DNA from 2 places in the Lysinibacillus sp. FSL K6-3209 genome. Region 1 is predicted to be linked to the other one. Evidence: a T-box and tRNA genes for the amino acid it is inferred to sense, from the RefSeq annotation. Region 1 holds a T-box; the other holds one or more tRNA genes.
What was found. The T-box of region 1 lies ahead of argS (arginine--tRNA ligase). A T-box ahead of a tRNA ligase gene usually reads a tRNA of that ligase, here a tRNA-Arg.

Region 1 (16,580 bases):
CTCGAAATGGGAAAGAGCTTTACATCGGTGCAACCAATATACTATCGGATATTCCAAGGAAAAGTGCCTATGTATCGGATGTACAATTTTTATTAGATTGTGCAGTAGAACAATTACACTTAGATCTTTTTAATGCCGACATTAAAAAAATTCAAGTTGGAAATAGACCGATACCAGCTGATGGATTCCCGTTAATCGGTCAAATTAAATATGATGGTCTTTGGTTAGCTACAGGAACATATAGAGACGGGTTACACCAATCTCCTTTAATCGCTGAACACTTAGCTAACGAAATAAGTGGGATTGAAAACGATATTGACCTTTCTGATTTTCATCCAATTCGAAAGCCTCTCTATAATACACCAAGACATGAATTGATTGCTAAAACAACATCCGAAATGTTCGCCACTGGTTACGAATATCGTTGGGACGTGCAACCTTATTGGCATCCTATTTTAGAAAAAGGTATGCTTCATAGTTTTGAAGAAATTTTAGACGAGCTACATAAGGAATTTGCTCCACCACCTGAAATCCTTTCTCTTTACCTGACACATCCTAAATCTTCTAAAGAACAACTAAGAACATACTACAATGCGTGGAGTGAATGATGAAGACAAAAGAGGATTATATTAACCTTTTAAAAAGCGCAGGAGTATGGGACCCTGTGGGTGATTACGAAAAAATATACAATCAATATAATTTTACAGAAGCGGGACAAGATGACCCAAAAGCAGTAAAGGAATTTGAGGCAGACATTCATGAAAGATGTAATAGAATTCCGTTGGAGCATATAGTAGGCTACGCAGAACTGAACTCTAATAGATATGTTGTTGGAACAGGTGTCTTTATACCGAGAATTCAAAGTTTGGGGATCGTTGATTGGATTAAAGAAAATCAAGCAATTGATCCGAGTTCTTTAGTATATGACTTATGTTCTGGTTCGGGTGCAATCGGGATAGAAATTTGGCAAATGACGAATGCAAACATTGTCTGCATAGAAAAATCAGATTTAGCTACAAAGTATCTCAAGCGAAATATCTTGCGTCATCATGCCGAGAAGGTTGCCGTATATCAAGGAGACATCAAAGAATATTTTGATAAAATGCTGCAAAAACCAGTCGAAGCAGAAATTGTTATATCCAATCCCCCATATGTACCGAAAGAAATGGCGCAACCTCCTGAATGGGGGGTACATCATCCTGAAGAATCGGTCTATGCAGAACAGGATGGCCTAGATATTATCAATGCTTCAGCTCTATTTGCGAATAGAGCATTAAAAAAAGATGGCGTTGTATTAATCGAACATGATGAAAATCAGGGGGAAAGCGTCAGTGCGATATTAGCAAGCAATAATTTTTATAACATCCAAACAATTATAAATGAGAAATATTCTGACGAGACAGGTCTCTCCATCTTTACTATAGGTTATAAGTTATAAATAAATATCTTAGAAAAATGGTAACAATTTTTTATTTTTCATAAACCGTTCTTAATTTCCAATATTTATTTACTATTTGTTCTAATGCTATACCAAAGGCATTTTATTTAGATGCTCATCTTTAGCTAGAAATTTGTAAGAATGAAATTATTTCTCTAGAGAAGGAGGATTAAATAATGAAAGAAGAATTACTTGAAGAGTGGAGAGCAGAAATCGATACGATCAACACTAAAATTGTTGCACTGTTATCGGAAAGAATGGAAGTATGTACAGAAATAGCAAAATATAAATACAAATACAATGTGAATATGATGCAGCCTAAAAGGATTGAAGATGTATTAAAGAAAACAAGCATCGTAGCAAAAGAAAAGAATTTAAACCCAAAATATATTGAAGATGTATTTAAAGTTATTATTAATGAAACGTGTGAGGTAGAAGATAAGTTAATCAAAGGAATGAAAGCGAACCAATGAAAACACTAATAATAGACAATTATGATTCTTTTACTAATAATATTGCGCAATATGTTTATAGAGTAACGAATGTTTCTCCTGTCGTCGTAACAAATGATTATCCTTTTCATAAAATTAATCTATCGGAATTTAATAATATCATTCTATCTCCTGGACCTGGAACTCCAGAAAAAGATGAAGATTTCGGTATATGTAAAAGGATGATTAAAGAAGCGAATATTCCTATTTTAGGCATTTGTTTAGGTCATCAAGGGATTAATCATTGTTTTGGCGGAGAGGTTGGCAAAGCTCCTAAACCCGTACATGGTTACAAAGAGCTGATTGTCAATAGTGGTGATAATATCTTTAAAGGCTTGCCAAATAGTTTTTTCGCAGTTAGATACCATTCTTTAATCTGTACTAAACTTGCGCCTTCCCTTGAAGCAACTGCTTATACTCAAGATGGTTTGATTATGGCGATTGCCCATAAAGAGTTACCTATTTATGGCGTCCAATTTCATCCTGAGTCCATTGATTCGGAGTTTGGCGTTGAATTAATTAAAAATTTTATTGATATTTCTGCGGAAAAATCCTACGGGAGGCCATTACATGTACGAGATTTCGCTTAAAGAAAAGCTAGAGGGTGTAGGGTGTCCAATGTTTGTAGCGCCCAAGAATATTGAAATAGGGTTGGTGTCCTCTCCTATTAATATCTATGAAAAATTATTTTATGGTTTAAAAGATAGTTTTTGGTTAGATGGAGAGTTATCAAGTGAGTTTGGCAGCCGTTTTTCAGTTATGGGAAATTGTGATGTAGATACGGCAATTTCCTTCATGTATTATGTGAAAGATTCAAGGTTGGATATAACTGGTCCTAAGGGACAAGAGTCGGTTTATGGAGATTTTTACGAAGTCATGGACTGTATATTTTCTTTAATAACCAATGAAATGCCTAAAGAGGTGTTACATCCATTTAATGGGGGCGTCATTGGCTATTTAGGATACGAGTTAAAAGCACTTCGAGGGATACCGAATAAACATAGTTCCGATTTGCCAGATGCTGTTCTTTATTTACCTAAAAATATCTTAGTGTTTGATCATCGAAATCAAAAGAGTTATGTATGCAACTTTTGGGGTGAAATTTTAACGATATCAGATGATCTACTGCAGAAAAGTGAACAGTCCATACAAAGAAAAACGGTCGAATTTTTAATACCTCCAACAGAACATGAGATTGACTTAGAAATATCGAGTGACGACTACAAAGAAAAGATAAAACAGTGTCAAACATACATTACTGAAGGTGAATCTTACGAAATCTGTTTAACAAACCGTGCTTCCATGCCATATAGCTTTGATCCATTGCTGCTATACAAAGAAATGAGACTTTTGAGCCCCGTAAGATATAGCGCTTTTTTCAATACCGAACGTTTTTCAATTGTAAGTTCTTCTCCAGAAATGTTTATAAGCATTGACGAAAACGGAAAAATGGCGTCGAAACCTATTAAGGGAACTAGAGCAAGAGGTACGACTGAAGAGCAAGATCGTTTGGAGAAAGAAAGTTTAATGACTTCCTCAAAGGATAGAGCAGAGAATTTAATGATTGTCGACTTAGTAAGGCATGATTTTAATGAAGTTTGCCATCCCGATACGGTGAGTGTACCAGAAGCTTTTGTTGTTGAAACCTATTCATCTGTACATCAGTTAGTTTCCACAGTCGTTGGCGAATTAAATTGGGATAATGGCATTTTTAAATCTATAGGAAAATGCTTCCCTGGGGGCTCAATGACTGGAGCACCGAAACTGAGAACGATGAGAATAATTGATGAGTTGGAAGAGTCTCCTCGAGGCATCTATTCTGGATCAATTGGTTGGGTTGGCTTTAACGGTTATACAGATTTAAGTATTGTTATTAGAACGGTCGTCATTAAAGATCACGTTGCAACTTTTGGGGTAGGAGGAGCTATTATAGAGGCATCAGATGCAGAAGAAGAGTTCCGTGAAACATTAATTAAGGCATGTGTTCCGTTTCAAAGTATAAGGAGGGTTCAAAAGAACAATGAAACATGAGACAATACTAGTGTTGGGGGGAAATGGTTTAATTGGTAACTTTTTATCATCATTATTAATGAAGTCTGGGCATCATCTAGTCATTATAGATAAAGAGCCGTGTGAAGGTGATTCCTTAAGGGCTGCGTGTGGAAATCTTTACTCGAACCTAGAAATTATCGTATCTGATGTACGATCTGATGATATAAATGATATTTACTCTTCGGGGGATGCAATTATTTTTGCATTACCCGAATCCGCCTGTTTAGATGTATTAGCATCAAAAGCGCATTTCATGAAGGATGAAGTAAAAATCATTAATACATGTTCGATACAAAGTTCTTTTTTTAAGCATGCGAAAACCTTTTTACCGAATAACCCTTTGGTAGGGATTAATTTTATGTTTTCACCTACTTTACCTTATCAAGGAAGAGCGGTAGCACTTGTAAAAGAGGAAGAGTCAGAAGCATATACAATGATGAAAAATCTAATAGAATACAATGAAATGGTAGTATTTGAGTTTGACCCACACCGCCATGATGAGAAAGTTTCACTTGTGCAAGCACTTCCTCATATTTTAATGCTTTCATTGATTAGTGTATTAGGGGAGAAACATGATTTTTCCATAAAAGAAATAATGCAGCTTTCCCCACCGCCTATGCAGATGATGTTATGTTTATCAGCCAGGCTCACACAAAATTCACCTGATGTATATTGGGATATTCAAAAGTTTAACCCTTATTCAGAGAAAATTAGAAATGATGTAATCCATTCTATAACGAATCTCAATCAGATTATTGAAGAGGATTGCTTCCAAGACTTTTCTTTTTTGTTGAAAAATCATGAAGAAGTTTTAGGTGAATCGTTAAATGAGCTAAAAGTAAAGTGCAACCGCTATTTTAATAGTCAATAATCTTATGCTTACAGGAAAAGGAGGCATATTATGGAGGAGAAATCTGTAAGTCCTTTCGTCACCATTATTAAAAGTAAACCAAAACTATTGGCACTTTTAATCATTTTATTGCCTGTTTTGAGTGTAACAATTGATAATACGATTCTGTCATTTGCCTTACCACAGCTTACATATGCATTATCACCGAGTGCTGCTCAACAGCTTTGGATAATAGATGCTTACGCTTTAGTGCTGGCAAGTTTACTTGTTACGATGGGTGGTATTGGTGATCGTAAAGGACACAAAAAAGTACTTTTTATCGGTAGTCTTGGATTTTCGATTATATCGTTTATTATCATTTTTTCGCAAAATGCAGGTCAAATTATTGCTGGTAGAGCGGCGCTAGGTTTTTTTGGCGCAATGATTCTACCTGCTACATTAGCCTTAATCCGTTCTACTTTTCTGGACCGAGAGGAGCGAAGGTTAGTAGTAGCGGCATGGGCTACTTGCTTAACAATTGGTTCTGTACTTGGACCAATTATTGGCGGTGTATTACTTACTTTCTTTTCGTGGCATGCAATCTTTTTAATTTCAATTCCATTTTTTATTCCTGTCATATTCTTTATTCACAATTTTATTACCGAATCACAAGAAAAGTTAACTGGCAGAGTAGATTTCTTCAGTATTGGCATGAGTTTCATTGCCATGTTTGGTATTATGTTTGGGTTAAAACAAGTTGCTACTGGTGGAGAATGGGAACTAAGCTTACTAAGCATAGGGATTGGCGCTATTTTTGCAGTGTTGTTTGTAAAAAGACAGCTTGTTTTACCTAATCCTTTGTTAGATATGAGTCTTTTTAGAAATAAAAGCTTTTCTTCGCTTGTCTTTATCAATATGGTCAGCTTGGGTTCATTAATAGGATTTATATTCTTTGCAACACAATTACTTCAAATATCGCATAGAATATCGCCATTAATTAGTAGTTTTATCCTTGTGCCAGGTGAAATAGTAGCGATTATTTCTGGAATAGGCATCGTTGTCATCGCGCAAAAGGTGAAACCTAATTTTATCATTAGTGGGTCCCTTATTCTTATTGCGATTTCTTTTTTAGCCGTCTATAGTTTAACACTTACACCTCTAATTATTGGTTTATCTTTTCTGTTCATTAGTAGTGGAGTGGGCATTATTACTACCGTATCGAATGACCTTATTATTTCATCAGTTATTCCTGAAAAAGCTGGTGGGGCCTCGTCGGTAAGTGAAACGGCCTATGAAGTTGGCGTTGTCCTTGGTACGACGTTAATCGGGGGAGCGATTACATGGTGGTATAGACAATCGTTTTTATTACCAGATTATCTTCAGGCTAAGATTTCAGAAGGTTCGACAGATACGCTTGCAGGTACTTTAGCGGTAAGTGAGTCGTTACCAAAAGATTCCTCGACTGAATTGCTCAATATTGCAAACTCTGCCTTCCTAAAGGGCGTTGAATATACGAGCTTAGTAGCATTTTGTTTCATATTACTTACGGCTATTTTAACTTTCTTTTTTATTAAAGAAGAGCATCCCTCTAATCATTGAAATTAGGGGGATTTTTTAGTGGAGAATGGATGATTGGTAGGGTGACCAACAATAATTGCTAAAATCATGGCACGTTGCACAACTTAAAATGAAGGAATGATGATGTATGAACAACAATATCGATAGCATAATTGAACTAGAAGAGATGATGGTAAACTTTATAAGAAAATTTTTATCAGAGCAGCAAAATTTGCATAGCCAAAAGGTCATTGAATTCTCAAACGCCAATATATTTCAACTATTGGATGATTTAGCAATACCAAGTGAAGGTAGACCGATGTGCGACGTTCTATCTGATGCAGTAGAATATATTTATAAATATAGAGCTAAGCTTAATCATCCTCGCTATTTTGGTTTTGTACCAGGCCCTGCATCACTCATATCATGGGTAGCTGATGTCGTAACCAATGCTTACAATATGCATGCAGGAAGTTGGATGTCAACACCTACGGCAAGTTATATTGAAAAGGAACTCATCGCTTGGTTAAATAATAAAATTGGTTACACCGAACAATCTGGCGGAATTTTTGTATCAGGTGGTTCGATTGCAAATATTACTGCGTTAACCGTAGCGCGTGATAATAAATTGGATGGTGACCTTGCCAAAGGAATAGCCTATATTTCCGATCAAACACATTCATCCGTAATGAAAGGTCTAAAAATAATTGGTTTAAGCGACCGTAATATTAGAATTATTCCAACTGATAATTTTAAATTAAATACAATGTTGTTGCATGAACAAATAAAAGCAGACTTATCATTAGGCTTAAAGCCATTTATAGTGATTGCCAGTGCTGGTTCCACTAATACGGGAAGTATTGATCGTATGGAAGATATTCATCGCATTTGCCAAAAGTTTAACCTTTGGATGCATGTTGATGGGGCTTATGGAGCGACTGTCCTTCTGTCAAAAAAGCATAAAAGTAAGTTAAAAGGGATTGAAAATGCCGATAGCGTCAGTTGGGATGCCCATAAATGGTTATTTCAGACGTATGGTTGTGGCATGATTTTGGTTAAAAATAAAAACCTATTATTTCATAGCTTTCATACTAATCCTGAATATTTAAGGGATGCACAAATAAATAATGAAGAAATTAATTTTTGGGACTTTGGTATGGAACTGACACGGCCAGCTAGAGCGCTAAAGCTGTGGTTCACGTTGCAAGTTCTAGGGTCGGATAAGATGGAGGAATTGATTAATCATGGTATACGTCTAGCAGAATATGCAGAAAGTGAAGTTTTAAAGTACAAGGATTGGAGCATTATAACGAAAGCGACCTTGGCAATCGTCAATTTTCGATTTTCACCATCGAATTTTGACGACGAGATCATAAATAGAGTAAATACAGAAATTTCGAGAAAAATGGTAAGTAGTGCTTATGCTGGGGTCTTTACGACGATATTAAACGGCCAAGTAGTTTTAAGAATGTGTACGATTAACCCTGAAACAACTTATATGGAAATAAAGAAGACGATTGCACTTTTGGATGAGTACGCAAGAGCTATTTCTTTCAAAGTGCTGTCCGATGTCAATAAAAGCAAGGAGCTACAGACTGTCAAAAATTGAAGACTCTGTCTATTTGTTTTCGCATCATTTAGGTGAAAGGTATTTATTTAATATAAAAAGAACATGTTTTGAAAATCAAAATAGGTTCTTTTCTTATTGCAAAACGCATAAAAACACCATATTAGCTGTAGGTATTATAGTTGCAAAAGTAGGTGTATTATTTTAATAATCAAACAAATAATGTTAACATAGAAAGATGTATATAATTGGTAATATTTACTTTGGTATAATCTAGGTGTAAAACTGTTACAAGCAAAAAAATATTTTCATTATAGGAGGATGAACAATGGAGACAAAAGAACAAATATTACACTTGTTATTGCAAAAGGGCTTTAAGTTTAGATTTTATGAAGATCAAAATTTACTTTTCTATACAAAAGAGATAACGGAACCTGTATTCGTTAAATGGTTTGCTGAAGAACACTGTCATTTACCGGACTGTGATATGACGCATGTTTCGATCTCCCTTGAAATCACGAATAATCTCGAACGTGCGCAATATACTTTCTTTAATGGCATTGATAAACAATATATATTTAAAGACTTACTAGAGTTTAAAGAAGTATTGGAGAAGCTACCTAATTTAATTGAATTACGCTAATGGATAATTTTTTAATGAAAGAGTGAGCTTAATGTCAGAAGGAATAATGTTTTCTGTCTTTACTAGAAACAGTTTGACATTGTCCATCGTTTTCTACTTAAACCAACTCAACCAACGTTGACTTGAAGGATATAATCATGTAAAATATTCCAAAATTCATTAATAATTGTACATTCTGTGAAAAAGACAGTAATTCATTTTGAGCTGCCAAGCGAGTTAGGGATGGTGTGAGCCTAATGCAGATCGTTTGAATGAAACGCACTTTGGAGAAGTTTCCCGAAATACTAGTAGGGAATACCGGGGCGTCACCCCGTTATCAATTGAAAGTGGTCATAATAATGGCAACTAGAGTGGTACCACGGGAATGCAATGCTCTCGTCTCTTATTTGAGACGGGGGCTTTTTTATTTGTAGAGGAGGGAATGGATATGATAACAGAAATTGCAAAAAGTTTAGCGATCGCATTACATCAGCAAGTAACAGTAGAGGACATTAAAACATTACTTGAAAAGCCTAAAAATAGAGCAATGGGTGATTTTGCCCTGCCATGTTTTAAATTGTCTAAACAGCTAAGTAAATCTCCACAAACCATTGCAACGGAAATTCAAAAAAATGTAACGTGTGAGCTGATACAATCTATCGAGCTAGTTGGCGGATATGTCAATTTATTTTTAAATCAACACCTCATCACACAACAAGTATTAAGCAAAGTGATGAAAGAGCAAAAATTATATGGAACAAGTCCAATAAGTAAAGGCAGTGTCGTATTCGACTTTTCTTCACCGAATATTGCCAAGCCTTTCTCAATGGGCCATTTACGTTCAACAGTTATAGGCAATGCCCTTGCCAATCTAGCAGAGAAAAATGGCTATAAGGCTATTCGTATTAATCATTTAGGCGATTGGGGTACTCAGTTTGGAAAGTTAATTGTCGCTTATCATCTATGGGGAAACCAACAAGCAATTGAAGCTGCACCAATTAAAGAATTATTGAAAATTTATGTAAAATTTCATGAAGAAGCACAACAAGATGCAACGTTAATTGTACAAGCGCGAGCGGCATTTAAAGCGTTAGAAGAGCAAGATGAACAGGCACTTGCTCTATGGCAATGGTTTAGAGAAGTATCATTAGAAGAATTTAAGGGACTATATCAGTTGTTAGGTATTCAATTTGATCGTTACGAAGGAGAAGCGTTCTATAATGATAAAATGCCAGCGGTTGTAAGTGATTTACAAACAAAAGAACTGCTGACACTATCTGAAGGTGCATATGTGGTCGAATTAGAGGATATGCCTCCTTGTATCATAATGAAAACAGATGGCGCTACACTGTATGCTACGCGTGATTTAGCCGCTGCCTTTTATCGACAGCAACAGTATAATCCTGAAAAAATTTACTATGTCGTAGGCAATGAACAAACATTGCATTTCCAACAGTTATTTCACGTTATTGAAAAAATGGGTTATGATTGGGCACAAGATTTACGCCATGTGGCTTTTGGAATGATACTTCAAGATGGAAAAAAGATGTCAACGCGAAAAGGGAAAATGGTTCTTCTACATGATGTATTGACAGAAGCGATTGAGACTGCAAAACAAAGTATTCAACTGAAAAATCCACATTTACAAAATAAAGAAGAAGTAGCGAGGCAGGTTGGTGTAGGTGCCGTTATTTTCAATGACTTAAAAAATAATCGCATCCATGATATTGAATTTTCTATAAACGACATGATGCAGTTTGAAGGGGAAACGGGCCCATATATCCAATATACGCATGCACGCATTCACTCCATTTTGGACAAAGCAGATGGTCCACTTGAGGAAGTGTCTTTCCAACCGTTAGGACAACAGGCATGGCAGGTCTTGTTGTTACTTGAACAATTTCCTCGTGTAATTGCGAACGCTTATGAACAAGTAGATCCTTCCATCGTAGCTAAATATGCTTTACAATTAGCTCGTGCGTTTAATAAATACTATGCAACGAATAAAATTCTAGCAAAAGATCGCTTACAAGGTTGCCGTTTAACATTATGTCATTGTGTAGCTATGATTCTAAACGAAGCATTAGCTTTATTAGGAATCGAAGCACCGAAAAATATGTGATGATGCTTCTCTAAGTTTATTGTACCAAAAGCACAAATAAAGCAGGATGCATATAAAAATAATGAAATATTGACGGTAAGCAGAGAAAATGCTAAAAGAAGAATAGAAGAAATCGGATGTCTGACAACATTATTTATCAAGGACAATGACATAGTAGTGAACTTGGCATTAGAAAGGTATTCAACGTTATGAATAATAAACAATGGACAGCTTCGACAATCGTCGTTGTTGTCAGTATTTTTTTCGTCGCCCTCAATATGCGACCAGCTGTAACTAGCATAGGGCCACTATTTAATGTGTTAATGGAGTCTCTTCAAGTATCCAATACGCAAATGAGTTTATTAACATCCATTCCTGTCTTTTGTATGGGGCTTTTTGCACCAGTGGCTGTTCCGTTACAACGACGGCTTGGTACAAAGTTTTCAATTGCACTACTTTTAACTATTATTGGGTTAGCCAATGGACTTCGATGGTTACAGGAAAGCTTTGTTTTGCTTGTGGTTACAAGTTTTGCTGCTGGTCTTGCCATCGCTATTATCGGGCCGATGGTAAATGCATTTATTAAAGAACAATTTCCAAATCGTTTTGCAACGGTAGTTGGCGTGTATTCTTTTGGCATTGGGACAGGTGCAACATTAAGTGCGGCATTAACGGTATCATTTTATAATGGGTTTCATAAAGATTGGACCATTGCCCTTGGTAGCTGGGCAATGCTGGCTGTGCTTGCTCTTATAATTTGGTTGCTTGTTATCCCAAATCAGGTAGAGCAGTCGTCTGTACAAAAGGATGAACGAATAAAGGAAGCTGTACGTAATCCGTGGAAAAACAGCCGTGCGTGGACGATTTTACTTTATTTTGGTTTTCAAACATCGTTATTTTTCTCGATGATGTCTTGGTTAACGCCTATTTTACAAGATAAAGGCTTAACACTCGTTGCTGCCAGTTCGATGTTAACTTTTCTGTCAATCATACAGATGATAGGAAATATAGTTGTCCCGATCCTAATGGAAAAATGGTCAAATCGTATTCGATGGCTATTGTCATTAGGAATTATCGGTGTTATCGGTTTTGCACTATTATGGTTAGGAACGGGATGGCTATTATGGATTGGCGTTCTTATTATTGGGATTGTGCTAAGTGGATTGTTTCCTATTGGTTTATTATTACCATTGGATGAAGCACGCTCGCATGAAGAGGCCAATAGCTGGTCCTCAATGGTCATGTCTGGTGGATTTATGATGAGCGCAATTATTCCTACACTAATCGGTTATTGCTATGATTTAACAGGTAACCATTCGTTTACCTTCGTTATCTTTTTGCTATTAACGTTTGGGATTATTACTACAGCGCTTGTATTAAGAAAGAAATAAATAGCATGTCTTCTGTAGGTTTCAAAAAAGTTTTAATTGCAAGGGCAGTAACGGCAACTTATCATGTCGTTACTGCCTTTTGCTCGTGTAAAGAGTGCTTCTTGAACAGACAGAACTCTTCGAAAAGTATGACAAAATGCTATTTTTCTTTAATGTAAGTAGATAAATTTTTAAAAATGGCCTTATTTTAATGGATATATTTCAATAATAATATTATGTAAACTTGAAACAAATGACATCGTTGTTTATGATAGTAAAGAAAGAAGTTCGATAGAAAGTATTGGTGAACAAATGCGAAAAAAGATGCTTATCGTTGGAGCGGCAACCCTCCTGTTAACAGGTTGTGGCGATCAATCTGTTGCGGACATGTTTAACAAGGAAAAAACAGCAATTAAATCTGACAAACTCGTCGAGAAACAAGAGGAAAAGCTTATTCCAGAGGTGAAGGTTGTAGGGGAGAGCGCTATTGGCGCGGGTATTATTGTGAAGAAAGACCCTTCGATGCTCTATATTGTAACAAACGGAGCGTTGGTCGCATCAAAACCTACTGCCCTTGTGCAATTTAGTAACGATAAACTTGTAGAAGCTGATGTACGCTATATATCTACTGCTTATAACATTGCTATTTTACAAGTGAAATATAATGCGTCGGTCAATGTTCCAACTGTATTCAATGGCAAGTTGGATCACTTGGCCGTGTATGTCGATGGCTTACCCCACACAATCAAAAGATATAGTGACAAGGTCGCTGCTTATTATATAGATGTAGACCAAGCTTTACCACCCGGTAGCCCTGTGATGGAGGCAGAAAATGGTCAAATTGTGGGCGTTTATTTTAATCGACAGCAACAGGGCGTTTCTCAACCATACATATTGCCACTTCAAGATATAGTACAGTTACTTGATGAATGGATTATTGACGGCATGAAGGCAAAGGATCGTTTGTCTCAATCTAAAAATTTGTATGCCTATAGTGAAGTCGGTGACAAAGAAGCGGTGCAAAAAATACTTGATAAATATGGGAAGAATATTTTTGCCTATAATGAGGACGAGGTAAAAATATTTATTGATACATTTCATGAGCATTTAAAGGCGGCTGTGGCGATTAATGATGCCAGTGTGATGCAGTCTGTTACTGGTGCAGAGGATTTACAGCATACGCTGAAAGATATGGTTGCTTATTATGCGTCCAAGCAAGCGAAAATCCATTTTTCTAATACAACTATTAAACAGATAGAGAAAGTAGGGCAAAATATTATTGTGCGTGCAAAAACGGAATACGTGCTGACCGATTCAGCGGGACAGGAAGCACTTGCACATTCCATCATGACCTATGAGATTTTCAAAAATGATCAAGGCGATTACAAACTAATTCGCCTTATAGCAGAGGAGTGAGAAAGAGAATGGAGCAAGCAAGACAAATGCTACAGCATCACTTTGGTTATGATTCATTTCGCATCGGACAAGCGCAAATTATTGAGCAAACATTAAGTGGGCAGTCGAGCCTTTGCGTGATGCCGACAGGTGGAGGAAAATCGATTTGCTATCAAATTCCGGCATTAATGCTTGATGGTTTAACGATTGTGATTTCACCGTTAATTTCCCTAATGCAAGATCAAGTTGAGTCATTGCGAGCAGCGAATATACCGGCGGCTTATATCAATAGTACGTTATCAGCACAAGAAGTGGATGAAACGATGCAACTAGTGAGTGGAGGTTATTTGAAGCTGCTCTATATTGCACCGGAAAGATTAGAAAGTGCTGCCTTTTTACAAGCATTATCACAATTATATGTACCATTGCTAGCTGTAGATGAAGCGCATTGTATTTCGCAGTGGGGCCATGATTTTCGCCCCAGCTATCGCGCCATTCAAAAATTATTTACATTATGGGCACAACAACCCACTGTGCTTGCCTTAACTGCTACAGCAACTCCTGCTGTCTGTGAGGATATCCGTCAATTATTATCGATTGACGAAAAGGCAACACTCATTACAGGCTTTGAACGTGAAAACTTAGCTTTTACGGTGTTAATCGGTGAAAATAAAGAGCGCTATATTAAAAATTATATTGAAAAAAATAAATCGGAAGTCGGCATTATTTATGCGGCGACACGTAAATCAGTTGATGCATTGTATGACTCACTGACACGTGCGGGTGTGTCGGTTGCAAAATATCATGCAGGACTTTCAGAGAACTTGCGTATGACTGAACAAGAACGATTTTTAAAAGATGAGGCTCGCATTATGATCGCAACCAATGCGTTTGGTATGGGAATCGATAAAAGTAATGTTCGCTTTGTGATTCACTATCAAATGCCACGTAATATGGAGAGTTATTATCAAGAAGCGGGCCGCGCAGGGCGTGATGGTTTGCCGAGTGCTTGTATTTTGCTCTACGCTTCAGGGGATGTACAAACACAACGTTTTTTAATTGAGCAGACACGTGATGAGGCGCGTATCGCACAGGAATTAGAAAAATTACAAACGATGGTCGATTACTGTCATACCGAAGGCTGCCTACAAAATGCGATTTTAACGTATTTCGGTGAACAGGCAGCCGCACCTTGTAAACGTTGCAGTAATTGTCAAGATAACCGGGACGTAAAAGATGTCACGGAAGATGCACAAAAGGTATTAGCATGTGTTGTAAGAATGGGACAAAAATTTGGCAAAACAATGGTAGCACAAGTATTAATAGGCTCTAAAAATCAAAAAGTTCTTGAATTTGGATTTTCAAGACTTTCAACCTATGGCATTTTAAAAGGGCAATCTTCGAAGGAGGTTTCTAATTTTATCGAATTTTTAATTGCGGAAGGATTATTAGCAGTTAAACATGGCACATTTCCAACGATTTATGTATCGGAGGAAGGAAAATCTGTTTTGTTAGGCAAGCGAACAGTTATGCGAAAACAAGCTGTTACGGTTCGACAACTTGCAGATAATGATCCATTATTTGAACACTTACGCATATTACGCAAAGAGATTGCCGATGAAGAAAAGGTACCACCATTTGTCGTGTTCTCTGATAAAACATTGCGTGAATTATGCGATAAAAAGCCTTCAGAGCTGGAAGGACTTAGACAAGTGAGTGGTATTGGTGAAGTGAAATTCGAGAAGTATGGCAAGCGTTTCTTTGATGCAATGCAGTCGTTTACCTTAACTTAATGAAAAAAGAATCCATCTTGTGTTTTTCACACGATGGATTCTTTTTGTATGATTTAGAGAAACTGTCTTTGATTTCTATTATTTTTTCCAATGTTCCGCAATAAATTCATCACGTCCTGATACCGCTCGATCTTGTTTATAATGGTCCGGTTCTTTTTTGTAATAGTCTTGATGGTAATCTTCTGCTGGATAAAAGTGTTGAGCATCACGAATTGTGGTTACAATAGGTTTATCGAAGCGACCACTATTGGCAAGCTTTTCTTTCGATGCCTGTGCAATTCTTTTTTGTTCTTCAGAATACGTAAAAATGGCCGTTGCATAGGATTCGCCCCTGTCGTGAAACTGACCGTAGGCATCTGTAGGGTCAATTTGCATCCAATAAATATCAAGTAACTGTTCATAACTAAAAATAGTGGGATCAAATTCAATTTCGACTACTTCTAAATGACCTGATTTGCCTTTTTTAACGTCTTCATATGTTGGATTTTCTAAATGGCCACCCATATAGCCTGATGTAACTTTATGTATGCCATCCCATTCTACAAATGGCTTCACCATGCACCAAAAACAGCCACCTGCAAACGTCGCTTTTTCTATCATATTCATCATCCTTTCTTTTGTGAAAATATTATAGCATTATTTTGTTCATTACTGGCAAATAGGGTGTAAAATAACGAATAGATAGATGCTGATGAGGATAGTAGGAGAAAAATGAAACTTTCCTTACTTTCAATCGTTACATTAACTATAAAAAAATAGAGGAGTTAGTTCGTTATGGAAGAGCAAGACTATACAAGACGCTCACAACGTCCTAAGAAACGTCGATTGCGTAAAGGAAGAGCACTGTTTACGTTCTTATTACTCTGTGTCATTGTCATTGCTGGATACAGTATTATGCAATATCGAAGTGGTTTGCAATTAGCTACAGACACGTTGGTACCCCAAGAAGACTTTAGTGGAGACGAAGTAAAGGACGATATTGAGAACTATTTATTATTAGGAATCGATACACGCGGTGAGGAGAAATCGCGAACAGATACAATGATGATATTATCTTGGAATAAGAAAACAAACGATGTGAAACTAGTATCATTTATGCGGGATATTTATGCAGACATTCCCGGCTATCAATCCTATAAACTAAACACGGCGTATTATTTAGGTGGTGTTCAACTGTTAAAAGACACATTAAGTAATATGTTTGGTTTACCGATTCACCATTACGCACTTGTCGATTTTAAAAATTTTGAATCACTTGTAGACATTTTAGCACCTAATGGTGTGGAAATGGATGTAGAAAAGGATATGTCGGAAAAAATTGGTGTTACCCTTACAAAAGGTACGCATAATCTAAATGGGCAGGAA
Region 2 (16,580 bases), 1.5 Mb from region 1:
GTGAAAAAACGCTTCGTCAAATCGTTACTGCGACTGGCGATGGCAGTATTGCAGCGCAAGCAGCACAACATTATGTTGAAGAGTTATTAGAGAAAATTAACGCATAATAAGTTATACCAAGTGACGGTCTAAACAATTGTGAAAGTGTATTGTAATTGGCCGTTATTACCGGAAAAAAATACAAATTTTTAATACGGTTTTAATATTGCTGTAACTTGAATGACATATAAAAGGTGTAATATAAATACTGTAATTAGCAATCCCCCTTTTATTTTTTTAGTAGGTTGTTTCCGCCTAAATCAGGTGGGAGCAACCTATTTTTAGTGCCAGGCACCCAAACAATTCTGAATTCTTAAAGCGTTGCAAGTAGCTAAATCCACTTAGACTCCTGTGGCTTAGGTCGTGCCCGCGGGAAGCGAAGTGGTTTTTTACGCAATAATAATGCTTATTATTTTTGGATATGTCATGTCTTACAGTAGAAAACTGTATACTAGTTGTATAAGGGGTAGTGTAAAATAATGGTTATTGAAAGATGTGTTGACTTTTTCTGCATGAATTCAAAACCCTTTGGATTAAGTTGATATAATCATTTTTTTGCGCAAGATTCCATAGTTGTGAAATGAGGACAAACTCTGATAGGTCTTGCTATAATAAAAATAGAATGCAAAAGAGATTAGAGGTGTGCCTATGCAAAGAATTGCAAACTTGATAGCCGTAAAAGACGGCCAAGTATTATTACTTCAAAAGCCGAGACGTGGCTGGTATGTAGCACCAGGCGGAAAAATGGAGAGCGGTGAGTCTATTTATGAGGCCGCATTACGTGAGTTTCAGGAAGAAACAAATGTAATCCCATTGAAAGCGCATTTAAAAGGTGTCTATACGATGGTTATTAAAGAAGATAACGTTAAGGTAGATGAATGGATGTTGTATACTTTTGTAGCGAAGGATATAGAAGGTGTACCATTCGAAGAAACAAGAGAAGGTAAGCTTGCATGGCACCCAATTGAGGATTTGAAACATTTGCCAATGGCTGAAGGTGACCGAACAAATTTACAATTTGCTGTATCACAATCAGGCATTCAGTACGGTACATTCGAATACACGAAGGATTTTGAATTACTTCATGAAAAAATACAAATATCAATAGAACAATAAAGGAGCTGCATGACAGTGGTGGTTGAAAGTCAACAATGTACACATGAATTGGTCATTATTACAGGAATGTCTGGAGCTGGAAAAACCGTAGCTATTCAAAGCTTTGAGGATTTAGGGTATTACTGTATTGATAATTTACCACCAGCGTTACTCCCAACTTTTTTAACTTTACTTAGAGATTCAGGTAAAAATATTACACGTATTGCCGCAGTCATGGATATGCGTGGCGGTGACTTTTTTGATTCGCTCATTGGTGCGCTTGACCATATATTAAAAGAAGGCGATATCGTAGCTCGCATTTTATTTTTAGATGCAGATGATCAAACGCTTGTAAGACGATATAAGGAAACAAGACGTGCACACCCATTAGCTGTTACTGGTTTACCGTTAGATGGTATTAAACAAGAACGCGTACTTCTATCCGAAGTAAAAGGTCGCGCTAAATTTGTTTACAATACATCCAACATGAAACCAAAAGAGCTACGCGAGAAAATCGTCAATGAATTTGCAAGCGATGCAGATCATACTTTTTCAATTAATATTATGTCCTTTGGATTTAAACATGGTATGCCAATAGATGCAGATTTAGTATTTGATGTGCGCTTTTTAAAAAATCCATATTATGTGGAGGAATTGCGCCATAAAACAGGTTTGCAAACAGAAGTTTCTTCTTATGTATTAGCGTTAGAGGATACACAAATCCTAATTCAAAAACTAACGGATTTGTTTGAATTTATGGTACCGCTTTATAAACAAGAGGGGAAATCACAACTTGTCATTGCTTTTGGTTGTACAGGAGGACAGCATCGTTCGGTGACGTTGGCAGAATATTTTGGTGCTTGCTTAGCCAAAAATGAAAATGCTGTGATATCGCACCGTGACATCAATCGAAGAAAGGATTGAGTGAATGGGGAAAAAGCATACAAGGCTAGTTGTAATAGGTGGTGGTACTGGCCTTTCCACGTTACTGCGTGGTTTAAAGCATCACCCGTTTGATATCACTGCAATCGTAACCGTTGCGGATGATGGTGGTTCCTCAGGACGTCTACGTGATGACTATGATATTCCCCCACCTGGGGATGTCCGCAATGTCATCGCTGCATTATCAGACGTGGAGCCACTTGTTGAGCAAATGTTTCAATATCGTTTTTCAGTATCAGATGATTTGAACGGTCATTCTTTAGGTAATTTAATGTTAACGGCTTTAACAGATATCACTGGGGATTTTAGCCATGCTATTAGTGAGATGGGAAAAGTGCTAAAAGTACATGGGCGAGTGATTCCAGCTGCAAATAAAAAGATTACTTTACATGCCGAGTTAGAAGATGGCGTAATAATTGAAGGTGAGTCTAAAATCCCGACAGCATCAAAACGCATTAACCGCGTTTTTTTAGTGCCTGAAAATGTGCAACCGCTACCAGAAGCAATACGGGCAATTCATCGGGCAGACTATATTTTAATAGGACCTGGAAGCTTATATACAAGTATTATTCCGAATTTGCTTGTGAAAGCAATTGGGGAGGCTGTTGTAAAAGCAAGGGGCCGCAAAATTTATGTATGTAATTTAATGACTCAAAAAGGTGAGACAATTTCCTATACAGCAGGGGACCATGTGCAAGCAATACACAAGCATGTTGGTAATTCTTTTATCGATTCTATTTTAGTCAATGATGAGCAACTGCCACATCCTGTTAAAGAACTGTATAAAGAAGAATGTGCAGAGCCCGTAACATTTGATGTAGGAAAGCTTGAAAGTATGGGATTAGAGGTTATTAAACGAGATATTGCAACCATTCGACCTGATGGGACAGTTCGCCATAATGCGGCAAATGTTGCAAAATGGCTTGTGGATTATGCAAAAATCTTACCCAAAAAGTAAGGAAGCCTACAATAGAGTCCTAAAGAATGCTTGTTGTATATGGTAAGATGAACATATACATAGAAATAAAGGTCGAAAGGGGGGCGTGCTATGTCATTTGCTTCAGAAACAAAAAAAGAGCTTACACAGGTAGAAGCGGACGATTACTGTATGAAAGCGGAAGTATCCGCGTTAATTCGTATGAATGGTTCGTTATCTTTTGCTAACAAACAACTTAGCTTAGACGTGCAAACCGAAAATGCTGCAATCGCACGAAGGCTTTATACGATAATGAAGAAGTTGTATCCATATAATGTGGAGCTACTTGTACGTAAGAAAATGCGATTGAAAAAAAATAATGTGTATATATGTCGTGTACGTGAAGGTGCACGTGAATTGCTCATTAACTTAGCTATTATTTCAGATGATTTTCAATTTAATCATACGATTTCTAAAGAGCTGATAAAAAAGAGTGGTCATAAAAGAGCCTACTTACGTGGAGCGTTTTTAGCAGGTGGCTCGGTAAATAATCCTGAAACGTCTGCCTATCATTTAGAAATTTATTCTTTGTATAAAGAGCACGGTGAGGCATTAATGGATTTAATGAATGAATTTGAATTGAATGCAAAAACCATTGAACGCAAGAAGGGCTTTGTGACATACTTAAAGGAAGCAGAAAAGATTTCCGACTTTTTAAATATTGTCGGAGCCCATCAAGCCATGATGAAATTTGAAGATGTTCGTATATTACGCGATATGCGCAATAGTGTGAATCGGATTGTCAACTGTGAAACAGCAAACTTGAATAAAACGATAGGTGCTGCACTGCGTCAGGTAGAAAATATTCGATTTATCGAAAATTCCATTGGCTTGGATCAGTTGCCAGAAAAACTGCGCGAAATTGCACGCCTACGTGTGGAATACCAAGATGTGACGTTAAAAGAACTTGGTGAAATGGTATCAAGTGGAACGGTTAGTAAATCAGGAGTCAATCATCGATTGCGTAAAATAGACGAAATAGCAGATGCATTAAGAAGAGGTGAAAAGATAGGCGGTTAAGTTTTCATGCGTATTTGATATGAAAGCGAGCACAATCGCTTATTGTTCTTCTGCAGTTAAGTGAGGTAATATAATACTAATAGATGAACGGTAGTGAAGGGGAGTATTGCGAATGACTGAAAAAACAGTCCAGGTAAAATTAAAATTAGGACTTCAAGCTAGACAAGCAGCGTTGTTTGTACAGGAAGCAAATCGTTTCAGCGCTGATATTTTTCTTGAGAAAGACGATAAAAAAGTAAATGCCAAATCCATTATGGGTGTAATGAGCTTAGCCATTGCAAAAGGCACAAAGGTTGTTTTAAGCAGTGAAGGTAGCGATGCAGAGCAAGCGGTTTCATCCTTAGCTGCGCTTATTGAAAAGGAAGACTAATCAAAAACCTCTAAGTCACAAGAGCTTAGAGGTTTTTAATATGGCCGTTGCGCGGACACACATGAAAGTTGCGACTCTCGCTAGTGAGCGGATGTTTTATGTCTTACGTGAGTGCTTAGCACCCATTAAAAAACCGCTAAGTCATTTGAGCTTAGCGGTTTTTCTAATTAGCGTTCGTTACGTACAAAAATATGGTCGATTAAGCCGTATTCTTTCGCACGTTCAGCTGTCATGAAGTTATCACGGTCAGTATCTCTTGAAATGACTTCTAATGGCTGACCTGTACGTTCAGATAAAATACCATTTAATTTTTCGCGAAGGAATAAAATGCGTTTTGCCGCAATTTCAATTTCAGTCGCTTGACCTTGTGCACCACCAAGTGGTTGGTGAATCATTACTTCTGCATTTGGTAATGCATAACGTTTACCAGGTTCACCAGCAGCAAGCAGGAATGCACCCATAGATGCAGCCATACCAATACAAATTGTTTGTACTTTTGGCTTGATGAATTGCATTGTATCGTAGATTGCCATACCAGCTGTAATCGAACCACCTGGTGAGTTAATATAAAGAGAAATATCTTTATCTGGATCTTCTGCTTCTAAGAATAGAAGCTGTGCAACGATTGAGTTTGCAACGTTGTCATCAATCGCACTACCTAATAGGATAATACGGTCTTTTAGTAGTCGTGAATAAATGTCATAAGCACGTTCACCACGACTTGTTTGTTCAATAACTGTAGGAATTAAATTCATGTTAAATCCTCCTTAAAAAGCTAAATTCGAATACTTTTACTGAAATCATCCATTATATTTCAGTTGTAACCTTATCATACACATTATAGTCAGGGAAGGTCAAATATTAACGCTGATATTAAAAAATAAAATACATAACAAAAATAATAATTTATAGTTGAAAAATGGGCAAGACGTTTGTATAATGGAAAGGTCGTAAGTTAAAGTACAGTACACTATTTTGCAGGTATGCTTCTGAAATGAGGATTATCTACATGATGCTTTACCGTAAAGCCTTAGAGTGAGTACTTTTTTTTTATGTTCAATTGCCCTCGTGGTGTAATGGATAACACGTAAGATTCCGGTTCTTGCACTGGGGGTTCGATTCCCTCCGAGGGCGCCATTTTACTGATTATTTGATATACTTTTATAGCTCGTTCTCCTATAAGTAGTTTAGCAGCCTGCTTAGGGGAGAAAGAGAGGAATAGGGGGGAATATTGTCCCGTAGGCATTATTCCCAGATTTATTCCTTTCTAAACCTTCAAAAAGCAACAACTCCAAAAAGTTTTTTAGTGAACATACCGAACGTGAGGCTAGCACGCTAGCCCAAAAGAAGAATCCTATCTGAGGGGATTCTTTTTTTGTGCTCCAAAATATCTAAAATCTGTATAAAAACAATCTTAAAATTGCATAAGTATACATTTTGCGACAAGCATCTTGTTTTTATTACATAATTTTTCTTTATTATGTTTAGTAAAATTCATTTTTATGAAAAAATAATCACTTTTATACGAAATCGTATTGTATATCAACTCTATTGACACTATAATTGACCTAATAGTCTAACATTTCCGAATTGAGAAAAATGAAGTGATCGGAAAATCATTAAATGTTTAGGGGGAAAAACTATGAAAAAACGTTTTTGGACGTTATTGATGATTGTGGCGGCATTTACGCTTGTGCTAGCGGGCTGCGGTGCTAAAGAAGATACATCTACTGGTGATGCACCGGCTGATGGTGGCGCGAAGGACAAGGTGTATAAGGTAGGAACAGAGGCTACATTTGCACCGTTCGAGTCAATTGACGATAAAGGGAATATTGTGGGATTAGATGTCGATATTTTGCAAGCGATTGCGGATGAAATGGGCTTTAAAGTAGAATGGGAAAACATTGGCTGGGAGCCAGTATTCCAAACAATTAAAAATGGTGAAACACATATCGGTGCTTCTGGTATTACGATCAATGAAGAACGTAAAGCATCATTTGATTTTACAGAACCATATTATGAATCTCAATTATTAATCGTTGTAAAAGAAGATTCTGATATTAAGTCTTTAGCAGATTTAAAAGATAAAAAGATTTCTGTACAAATTAATGCAACGGGTCATATGGCAGCAAAAAAATTACAAGGTGATGCAAGTACAAACATCATGGCATTTGAAAACCAACCTGTTGCTATTCAAGAAATGTTAAACGGTAACGTAGATGCAACAATTGGCGACAATGCAGTTATTTATGAATATATCAAGGCAAATCCAAATGCAAAACTTAAAGTAATTGAAGATGATGCATTTGAAAAAGAATACTATGGCTTTATGGTGAAAAAAGGCAATACGGAGTTATTAAAACTATTAAATGAAGGTCTACAAAAAATTAAAGACAATGGTAAATTAGCAGAAATTACTGGTCAGGACTTTAAGTAATAAACGATGCCGTTAGCCCTAATCATGCTAGCGGCTCATTTGATTTATTAGGGGATTTAATAGTAGAGAATTTGAATGGGAAAGTAGGGGTTCTGATGGACATCTTTGATTTACAATGGGACATAGTTTGGAACTACCGTGATATGTTTATACGTGGTATAGGTATAACAATCATTTTAACACTCAGCGGTTATTTTGGTGGTATTATTTTAGGCTTACTATTAGGTTTAGGAAAACTATCGCAAAATAAATTAATTTACTGGCCATCTAAACTATATGTGGATTTATTCCGTGGAACACCAATGCTTGTGCAAATTTTACTAATTCATTTAGCGGTTATTCCAACAATTTTTGGTCATTCATTAGGTTATATGGTTTCTGGTATTACAGCACTTGTATTAAACTGTGCTGCTTATAATGCAGAAATTTTTCGTGCGGGTATTCAGAGCATTGATAAAGGGCAAATGGAAGCAGCACGTTCACTTGGCCTAACACACAATCAAGCGATGAAAAAAGTAATTTTACCACAAGCTTTTAGACGTATGATTCCACCACTTGGTAACGAATTTATTGCGTTACTAAAAGATTCTTCTCTAGTAACGGTTATTGCAGCACCAGATATTTTATATGCAAGTAAAGTAGTAGCGGGTGCGAGCTTCCGTTTCTGGGAACCGTATATTGTCGCTGCCCTACTATACTTGGTTTTAACATATGTTGTAACAAAGGTAGTCGCATTTATAGAGAAGCGATTTAGCAATAGTTATGTCCCTCGTAAAGCAGAAGGGAGAGAAGCAAGATGATTAAAATTGAAAACCTACACAAATACTTTGGGAAGCTAGAAGTATTGAAGGGTATTGATTACGAAATACAAGAGAAGCAAGTGGTTTGTGTCATTGGTCCTTCAGGGTCAGGGAAAAGTACTTTTTTACGTTGCATCAATATGCTCGAAGAAGTAACGGACGGTGCCATTTATATAGAAGATATCAAGATAAATGCACCAAAAACAAATATTAATACCATCCGAGCAGAAGTCGGGATGGTGTTCCAACAATTTAATTTGTTCCCTCATATGAATGTCATTGATAATGTTACAATGGCGCCAATGCAAATTCGTAAAATGAGTCGTGCGGATGCAGAGCAATTAGGTCATGAGCTTTTGAAAAAGGTCGGTCTTGATAGCAAAGCTTATAGCTATCCAGAACAGCTTTCAGGTGGACAACAACAACGAGTAGCGATTGCTAGAGCGTTAGCGATGAAACCAAAGGCTATATTATTCGATGAACCAACTTCTGCACTTGACCCAGAAATGGTGAAAGAAGTATTAGATGTTATGAAAAATCTAGCATCTGAAGGGATGACAATGATTGTAGTCACACATGAAATGGGCTTTGCGCGAGAAGTGGGCGATCGTGTTGTGTTCATGGATGGTGGTTTTATTGTAGAGGAAGGTACGCCAGAAGAGATTTTTGGTAATCCACAAAATGAGCGAACAAAAGCCTTTTTAGGGAAAGTTCTTTAATATTAGGAAAAACCATTCATCGCATTTCGCAGTGAATGGTTTTTTGTTATTAATGAAGGGGATTTGTAGTAGTAGCGAACGAATCAAGCATTGCACGCATATCTTGTTGCGAGTATTGCGGCACTTGATAATAGCCATGCTTATTTTGGTAAATAGAAAGTTCGTATGCCATTTCGATACAGTTGGGAATACTATCTGCAACAACACGACGCACAACTGGATTTGTTGTTTCTGTCGCTGCTGCCGTTAAACATTTAGCAGACCCTTTATGTGCACCAAGCAAGAAGCCAGAAATGATTTCATCATTGATTTCACTTACATTTTGCATTGGCTTTTTCGGCTGTGAAGGTGTAATGCCGTATTGGAAGTTGTTTCCTGTTTGCATTTCATAACGACCTGTTGGCACAGATGGATCATGCCCTGTTTTAAATGACTCCACAATCGTATTGTACATACCGAGTGTGAAATTATATTGATTGTCCAAAATGCTAAGTAATTCTGGATCTTTTACTTGCGGACGTAAAAGCATGGATTGATTCAGACATGCAATAATTTCGCCAATTGCTTCATGCATGTCCATTACTTCATGTCCACCGTGATTTAGGCTTTGTTGTTGGTTTGATGATGTTACATCATTTGATTCATTATAAAAAGATTGTGACAAAAAAAACGCCTCCTGAATGTATAGTTTGTTGCAGTAATTAGTATGTCTTGTTCGCCATATTTCATACGACATAAATCTGTTTGCATATATTTAGCATAGCGATGTTTTTTTGCAACACATTAGAGGTATAAGAAAAGAAAGTAAGGAGGCTGTAAAATTGAAAAAAGTACTTGGACCTGTCGCAATAATCATCATTATTTTAGGTGTATGCGCTTTATTATTTATTCCAAAATATAATAGCCTTGTGACCGCAGAGGAAAATGTGGATTCGAAATGGGCTCAAGTCGAAAATCAGCTACAACGCCGCTATGATCTAATTCCGAATTTAGTGGAATCGGTCAAAGGATACGCAAAACATGAGCAAGAAGTCATTGCCAGCATAACAGAGGCACGTGCGCAGTTAGGTAATGCACAAACACCAGAGCAACAAGCAATCGCCAATGATGCGTTAAATGGTGCGCTTAGTCGATTGCTGGTAGTAGTAGAAAATTATCCGAATTTAAAAGCAGATGCGAATTTCCGCCAATTAATGGATGAACTTGCAGGCACGGAAAATCGTTTAGCAGTAGCACGAGAAGATTACAATAATGAAGTGCAAGGCTTTAATAAAATAGTAAAACGCTTCCCAGGTAATATAGTAGCAAGTATGTTTGGCTTCGAGCAAAAGGAATACTTTAAGGCAGCAGCTGGGGCTGAAAAAGCGCCGGCAGTAGATTTTAGTGATTCAGGTAAACAATAATGAAGCGTTTGACCGTAATAATTGCTTGTTTCATGTTTTTTGTAATAGTCAACAATGCATATGCCCAGTTCCCAACACCGATGAAAAATACGTACATTCATGATTTCGCCAATGTACTATCAACGCCTGTAAAGGAAGAACTCAATTCTTATTCAGAGCAGTTAGATAAAGGCACTGGTGCTGAAATTATGATTGTAACGGTGGATAGTATTCATGGGCAAGAGGCTAAAATGTATGCCACCCAATTGATTCGTGCTTGGGGCATTGGTGATGCACAGAAAAACAACGGTGTTTTGCTACTGGCTACATTTGGGCAAGGGCAAGGAAAAAATGATGTGGTGATCGCGGTGGGCCAAGGTCTTGAGGGAGCGTTACCAGATGGGAAATTAGGACGGATATTGGATTCTGCTTTTTATCCTTCTGCAAGTAATGGTGAAATTGACCAAGCATTTCAAGCGACGTATACAGCATTGTATCAAACTGTAGCACAAGAATATCATTGGGAAGGTCAAATGCCAACTCAAACAGTAGAGGATGAATCGATGCCCACTTGGATGTTTGTACTAATCGTGATTCTCGTCCTCGTCGTCATTATCTTCTCCAATGGAGGAGGCGGACCACGTTCAAGAGGACGGGGAAGAGGAGGATATCCAGGTGGTTTTGGTGGTGGTTTTGGCAGAGGCGGCTCCGGTAGCGGAGGATTTGGCGGCTTTGGCGGTGGATCATCTGCTGGTGGCGGCGCTAGCCGAAAATGGTGACCGAAAATGGTGACAGGCACCCAAACAATTTTGTCACTAGAACCGCAGTGGATTGACCCGTTTTCGTAATAGAATAATTAACTTGCTAAAAGACTCTTCCATAGAGTCTTTTTAATTTGGATAAAGAGGATAATTAAATAAGTTTTATCATTTATTGACAAAAAAACTAGATTTGTTATAATTTCTTTGTATCGACTAACGATATAACGCACACTGATATAAGGAGGAATCATTTTGAAAAAAAGATTTTTGTCAGCATCTTTAGCGGTCATTTTAACAGCTTCTGTTGTCTATCCTGTTTCCATTCAGGAAGTACGAGCTGCAAATGAAACGAGCAATGTGATTGTTGCACAAGAAGAGCGCCTAACAGCAAAAGAATTTCTTGAATTGGCTGTGACTTCTTTAACATTCCAACATGGGTCAGAGGCAATGCGTCAAGAAATCATGGATAAGTGGGTTAAAGAGGGAGAATTACAAAATTTAAGTACGGCCATTAAACGTGATGAAGTTGCTCGAATTTTAGTAAGAGCTCTTGATAAAGAGGAAAAAGAAGCATCATTAGCAGATTATTTGGAAAAAGCGAATAAGCTAGGCTTATTTAAAGGTATCTCTGAAAATAGTGAAACCATTTCAAAACAAGATGCTACTAAAATCTTTTCAACTTTTAAGACGATCAAAAACGGAACGAATAACGAAGGGGTAAAAGAAATTTCTGTAGAGGATTTTATGAAAAATCCAGGAAACTTCGGTTACCAATTGTCGCCAGATGGTAATTACATTACATTTGCTTCAGCATGGGAATCTCGTTCGAATGTATTTGTAAAGAAAATGAATGACGATAGTGAACCTGTTCGTGTATCAAGTTCAAAAGATCGTGATATTTCAGGATTCTTCTGGAAAGACGATACATTGCTTTATGCCAAAGATAAAGGCGGCGATGAGAACTTCCATATCTATTCATCTTCATTTAATGGGAAAGAAGAAAAAGATTTAACACCTTATCCTGGGGTAACTGTAGGCGTATTAAGTAATTTACAAGGTGTTAAAGATGAAATATTAATTATGATGAACAAAGAAGATGCGAAAGTTTTCGATGTGTACAAGCTTAATGTCAAAACAGGCGAAACAAAACATGTTGCAAAAAATCCTGGGAACGTATCGAATTGGGTAGCGGACCGTGATGGCAATATTCGTATCGCTGTCGTTTCAGATGGTGTAGAAGGTACAATTTTATACCGAGAAACAGAAAAAGATGAATTCAAACCATTTATTGAAATGGCGGCAGGAGATGAAGTAAATCCACTTGCCTTCTCTAAAGATAATAAATATATTTACGCAACTTCAAATAAAGGTCGAGATAAAGTACAAGCAGTGAAATACGATCTTGAAGGTAAAGAAGAAGTGATTATGTCGAACGATGAAGTAGACGTTGCAGGCGTATTATATAATAGTGAAAAAGATAAAATTTTATACGGTGCTTATATGACTGATAAAGCACATTACCAATTCTTTGATGAAGATTTTGAAAAACTATTCCGCAAAATTCAAAACAAACTAGGTGTTGAAGAAAGCGAACTAGGTATCAATGACTACAATAAAGAAATGACTAAGTTTATCGTCAGCGTGTCAAGTGACACTGTGTACGGCAAATATTATTACTATGACTCAACAACAGATGAAATGACAGAACTAGCAACATTAAGTCCTTGGTTAAAGTCAGAAGAACTTGCTGAAATGCATCCAATTTCGTATAAGAGCCGAGATGGACTGACAATTAACGGTTATTTAACATTACCGAAAAACAAAGAAGCAAAAGACTTACCGCTTATCGTAAATCCACACGGCGGTCCATGGGCACGTGATATGTGGGGCTTTAACCCAGAAGTACAGCTTCTTGCAAACCGAGGATATGCTGTGCTACAAGTGAATTTCCGCTCTTCAACTGGATACGGAAAAGAATTTTTACAAGCTGGTAATAAGCAATGGGGTCTAAAAATTCAAGATGATATTACAGATGGCGTGCAATGGGCAATCGATCAAGGCATCGCGGACCCTGAGCGCATCGGTATTTATGGTGCATCATTCGGTGGCTATGCTACATTAGCTGGTATTACAAAGACACCTGATTTATATGCTGCGGCAGTTGACTATGTTGGTGTATCAAATATCTTCACATTGCTTGATACAATCCCACCTTATTGGGAAACAATGCGTAACATGTTCTATGAGCGTGTAGGGCATCCAGAGACAGATAAAGAGCTATTAACAGAAGCTTCTCCTGTCTTCCATGTTGATAAAATTAAAACACCATTATTTGTTGCGCAAGGTGCAAACGATCCACGAGTTAATCAGGCAGAATCTGATCAAATCGTAGAAGCATTGCGTGCTAGAGGTGTGGAAGTAGAGTACATGCTGAAAGAAAATGAAGGGCATGGCTTCCAAAACGAAGAAAACCGCATTGAATTCTATAATGCAATGGTTAAATTCTTCGACAGCCATTTAAAAAAATAACAAACGATGAGACTGTGCAAAAATTACCTTGCACAGTCTTTTTTCATTTAAAATAAAGATAAATAGTTACGCCAAAATCACAAGTAAATCGAAATTGTTTGCGAATTGTTTGCGTGCCTGGCACCATAAAGTAAAGGGGTTGGTAAAATGGACGTGAAATTTTTTAGTCGTTCCCAGTGTGAGCTTTGTGTGGAAGGATTGCGCACATTAAAGCTTGTTCAAGAAGAGTTAGGTTTTACCATTGATATAATCGATATTGAAACCGATGAAGCGATACATGAAAAATATATGCTGATGATACCGGTAGTGGAAAAGGATGGAGAAGTTATACAGTATGGCAATTTAGATTATGTAACATTAATGGAACGTTTGTGACAAATCAAAGAGCCATTACGTGAGAAGAGCATAGATATTTAGCCAACAAAATTATCATTTACTAAATGGAGTAAAATCGAATGAGGTAAAAGGTTATAAATAAAGCGAAAAAATTCGTTATTCTCTAGTCGAGAGAATAACGAATTTTTTATTTTAAACCTGAAAATGCATGTTATTCACAAATTGTTCAATGAAAGCGTTATGAATATGAACAGTTTGTGAAGACCTTCACACAAAGCTTTCTTTTTTAAAAAATAGGAGTAGAATAAGAATCAAGTAAAGGTTGTTATAAAACAGTTTAGAAAAAGTACCGCATTTTTACGTGGTTGTTATATTACAAAAATAAACTTAAAGGGAGATTTGACTATGTGGGTTATTACAGTATTTGAACAAAAGGACGTTCGTATTTTTGAATACACAAACAAAACGGAAGCTACAAAAGCTTTAGCAGGCTTCAAGAAAAACGCAGTATTATCTTTCACTAAATAAGAACCAAGCCATCTCGCAATCATAATGGATGATTGCGAGATTTTTTTTGCCAACAAAACAGACAGCGTGGCATTTTTACTTTCCTAATAATGGGTTTCGCTATGTATAAAGGTTGTACTAGCAACACATACCATTAATTACTTGCTCTTTTTTATAAAGCATATTATAATTAAATTGTAAGTGGGACATTATTTAGTATAGTGGGTTAAAAAACGACCCACTGTAAGTGAAAGGGAGTAGATAGATATGTTAACTGTACCTGAGGCACAGCGAAGACTACTTCCGGAAATGAATCCGCTTCTACAATCGAGATATCGTATTCTACAATCGGTACAGCTGATGCAACCAATTGGCAGACGAACGCTTGCAGAGTCCCTAAAAATGACAGAACGTGAAATCCGTAAAGAAACAGATATTTTACGTGAGCAAGGGTTATTAGATTCCAAAAAGTCGGGTATGGTATGTACGAGTGATGGCGAATTAGTGATTGAACAGCTAAGAGCATTAGTGTATGAATGGTCGGGTCTTACTCAACTAGGCAAAGCGCTCGAACAACAATTAGGGTTGCAACATGTGCTCGTTGTTCCAGGTGATTACAACGATGACGAAACCGTTTTAACATTGCTCGGAAAAGAAGCGGCACAGCAATTTCTTTCGACTATTGCCAATGAGCAAGTAGTAGCTGTTACTGGAGGGAAATCAGTTGCCTCCTTAGCGCAGTTTTTACAACCAGTCGATCATCAGCAAAACATTACATTTGTTGCTGCTCGTGGTGGTATTGGTCATGAAATGCACATGCAGGCCAATACACTTGTTGCTACGTTCGCTATGCAAATGGATGCCCAGCACCGTACATTATTTTTACCAGAGCATTTAAGTGAACAGGCTTATCAAGCCATGTTAACAGAGCCTATGGTAACAGAAATAATGGCTTACTATGACCGTGCTGACTGCGTTATTCATGGCATCGGCTCTGCTGAAGAAATGGCGATTCGTCGTAATACATCCGCCGAAGATTTACGTATTCTCGAAGAAAAAGGTGCTGTTAGTGAAGCATTCGGCTATTATTTTAATGCCGAAGGACAAATTGTGCATCGTATTCGCACGATTGGTATTCAACTTGAACAAGTTGAAAAATGTAAGCATATTATTGCGGTGGCAGCAGGCAAACAAAAGGTGAATGCCATGCTATCTTACTTTAAGGTAGCACCGAAGCAGACGATTTTTATAACTGATGAAGCTGCAGCAAAGGCAATCGCTGAACGTTTACTGTAAAAATAAATCAATGAAAACATTATTGGAGGAATTGACAATGGCATTAAAGTTAGCAATTAATGGATTTGGACGTATTGGTCGTTTAGTATTTCGTGAAGCAATGAAGCATGATGAATTTGAAGTAGTTGCAGTGAATGACTTAACAGATGCTAGTCAGCTTGCACACTTATTAAAATACGATTCTGTACATGGTATCTATGATGCTGATGTAAATGCAGATAAAGATTCTTTCGTCGTGAATGGAAAAACGGTTAAAGTATATGCTGAAAAAGATCCAGCGCAATTGCCTTGGGGCGAGCTTGGTGTAGATGTTGTGCTTGAATGTACAGGTCGATTCCGTTCAATGGAAGATGTAGGGAAGCATATTGAAGCAGGTGCTAAAAAAGCCATTTTATCTGCACCAGCTAAAGGAGATATGCCGACATTCGTAATGGGTGTGAATCATGAGGATTACAATCCAAAAACAGACGATGTCATTTCAAATGCATCTTGTACAACAAACTGTCTTGCACCAGTAGCCAAAATTTTGGATGAAAAATTTGGCATTGAACGCGGTATGATGACAACAATCCATTCTTATACAAACGACCAACGTATCCTGGACTTCCCGCACTCTGATCCGCGTCGTGCGCGTGCAGGGGCAGTGTCAATGATTCCAACAACGACAGGTGCAGCAGTAGCGGTTTCTAAAGTATTACCTCAATTAAAAGGTAAACTAGATGGATTTTCTATGCGTGTTCCAACACCGAATGTATCATGTGTGGATTTAGTGGTAGAACTAAAAGCAGATGTTACAAAAGAGTCTATTAATGCCGCTTTAAAAGAAGCTTCAGAAAATGAGCTAAAAGGTATTTTAGGCTACAATGAACTACCATTAGTATCAATTGATTACAATGGTAATCATCATTCTTCAACAGTAGATGGCCTTTCTACAATGGTTTTAGAAAATAGTATGGTGAAAGTTCTTGCTTGGTACGATAACGAAATTGGTTACTCTACTCGTTTAATGGATCTTGCATTATACATTGCTCAACAAGGGTTAAATCATAAATAAGTGTCATAATTCGCAATTTGAAGTAAAAAGTGTGACATAATACCGCTTTTTACGCAAAAATAGTATAGCCTTTATAATATCGAAAAGATATAATATACAAGGGTAAAAGGAGTAAGGGATGTACCCTTACTCCTTTTTTTAATAAATATATTTAGCGCATGGCTTGTTATAACGTACACAGATATAGGAGATGTTTGATTGGCTTGTGCAAGACATCAAACGGTACTTTTGCTACTATTAAAATTGGTAAAGGTATACTTTCACTTGCTTGGACATTTTGCCATTCGATAAGCAAAGGAATTTTACAAGCATAGTCC

Region 2: it has a tRNA-Arg gene. The T-box ahead of argS (arginine--tRNA ligase) is inferred to sense a tRNA for this amino acid. The anticodon was not compared.

What each region holds. Positions count from the first base shown of each region.
Region 1 is NZ_CP150264.1:2,271,646-2,288,225, reverse strand. It holds gene MHH88_RS10940 (FAD-dependent oxidoreductase) at 1-608, shown strand, start outside; gene MHH88_RS10935 (HemK/PrmC family methyltransferase) at 605-1,438, shown strand; gene MHH88_RS10930 (chorismate mutase) at 1,615-1,911, shown strand; gene MHH88_RS10925 (aminodeoxychorismate/anthranilate synthase component II) at 1,908-2,519, shown strand; gene pabB (aminodeoxychorismate synthase component I) at 2,500-3,960, shown strand; gene MHH88_RS10915 (prephenate dehydrogenase dimerization domain-containing protein) at 3,950-4,852, shown strand; gene MHH88_RS10910 (MFS transporter) at 4,883-6,409, shown strand; gene MHH88_RS10905 (aminotransferase class I/II-fold pyridoxal phosphate-dependent enzyme) at 6,516-7,976, shown strand; gene MHH88_RS10900 (hypothetical protein) at 8,263-8,577, shown strand; T-box leader at 8,746-8,963, shown strand; gene argS (arginine--tRNA ligase) at 9,005-10,678, shown strand; gene MHH88_RS10890 (MFS transporter) at 10,867-12,048, shown strand; gene MHH88_RS10885 (hypothetical protein) at 12,340-13,443, shown strand; gene recQ (DNA helicase RecQ) at 13,452-15,215, shown strand; gene msrA (peptide-methionine (S)-S-oxide reductase MsrA) at 15,294-15,815, opposite strand; gene MHH88_RS10870 (LCP family protein) at 15,990-16,580, shown strand, end outside.
Region 2 is NZ_CP150264.1:3,748,721-3,765,300, reverse strand. It holds gene trxB (thioredoxin-disulfide reductase) at 1-107, shown strand, start outside; gene MHH88_RS18325 (8-oxo-dGTP diphosphatase) at 688-1,155, shown strand; gene rapZ (RNase adapter RapZ) at 1,165-2,058, shown strand; gene MHH88_RS18315 (YvcK family protein) at 2,063-3,034, shown strand; gene whiA (DNA-binding protein WhiA) at 3,125-4,072, shown strand; gene MHH88_RS18305 (HPr family phosphocarrier protein) at 4,185-4,442, shown strand; gene clpP (ATP-dependent Clp endopeptidase proteolytic subunit ClpP) at 4,610-5,197, opposite strand; tRNA gene MHH88_RS18295 (tRNA-Arg) at 5,505-5,579, shown strand; gene MHH88_RS18290 (basic amino acid ABC transporter substrate-binding protein) at 6,085-6,879, shown strand; gene MHH88_RS18285 (amino acid ABC transporter permease) at 6,975-7,679, shown strand; gene MHH88_RS18280 (amino acid ABC transporter ATP-binding protein) at 7,676-8,398, shown strand; gene MHH88_RS18275 (spore coat protein) at 8,448-9,062, opposite strand; gene MHH88_RS18270 (LemA family protein) at 9,220-9,801, shown strand; gene MHH88_RS18265 (TPM domain-containing protein) at 9,834-10,559, shown strand; gene MHH88_RS18260 (S9 family peptidase) at 10,794-13,070, shown strand; gene MHH88_RS18255 (glutaredoxin family protein) at 13,218-13,445, shown strand; gene MHH88_RS18250 (hypothetical protein) at 13,812-13,934, shown strand; gene MHH88_RS18245 (sugar-binding domain-containing protein) at 14,181-15,209, shown strand; gene gap (type I glyceraldehyde-3-phosphate dehydrogenase) at 15,247-16,263, shown strand.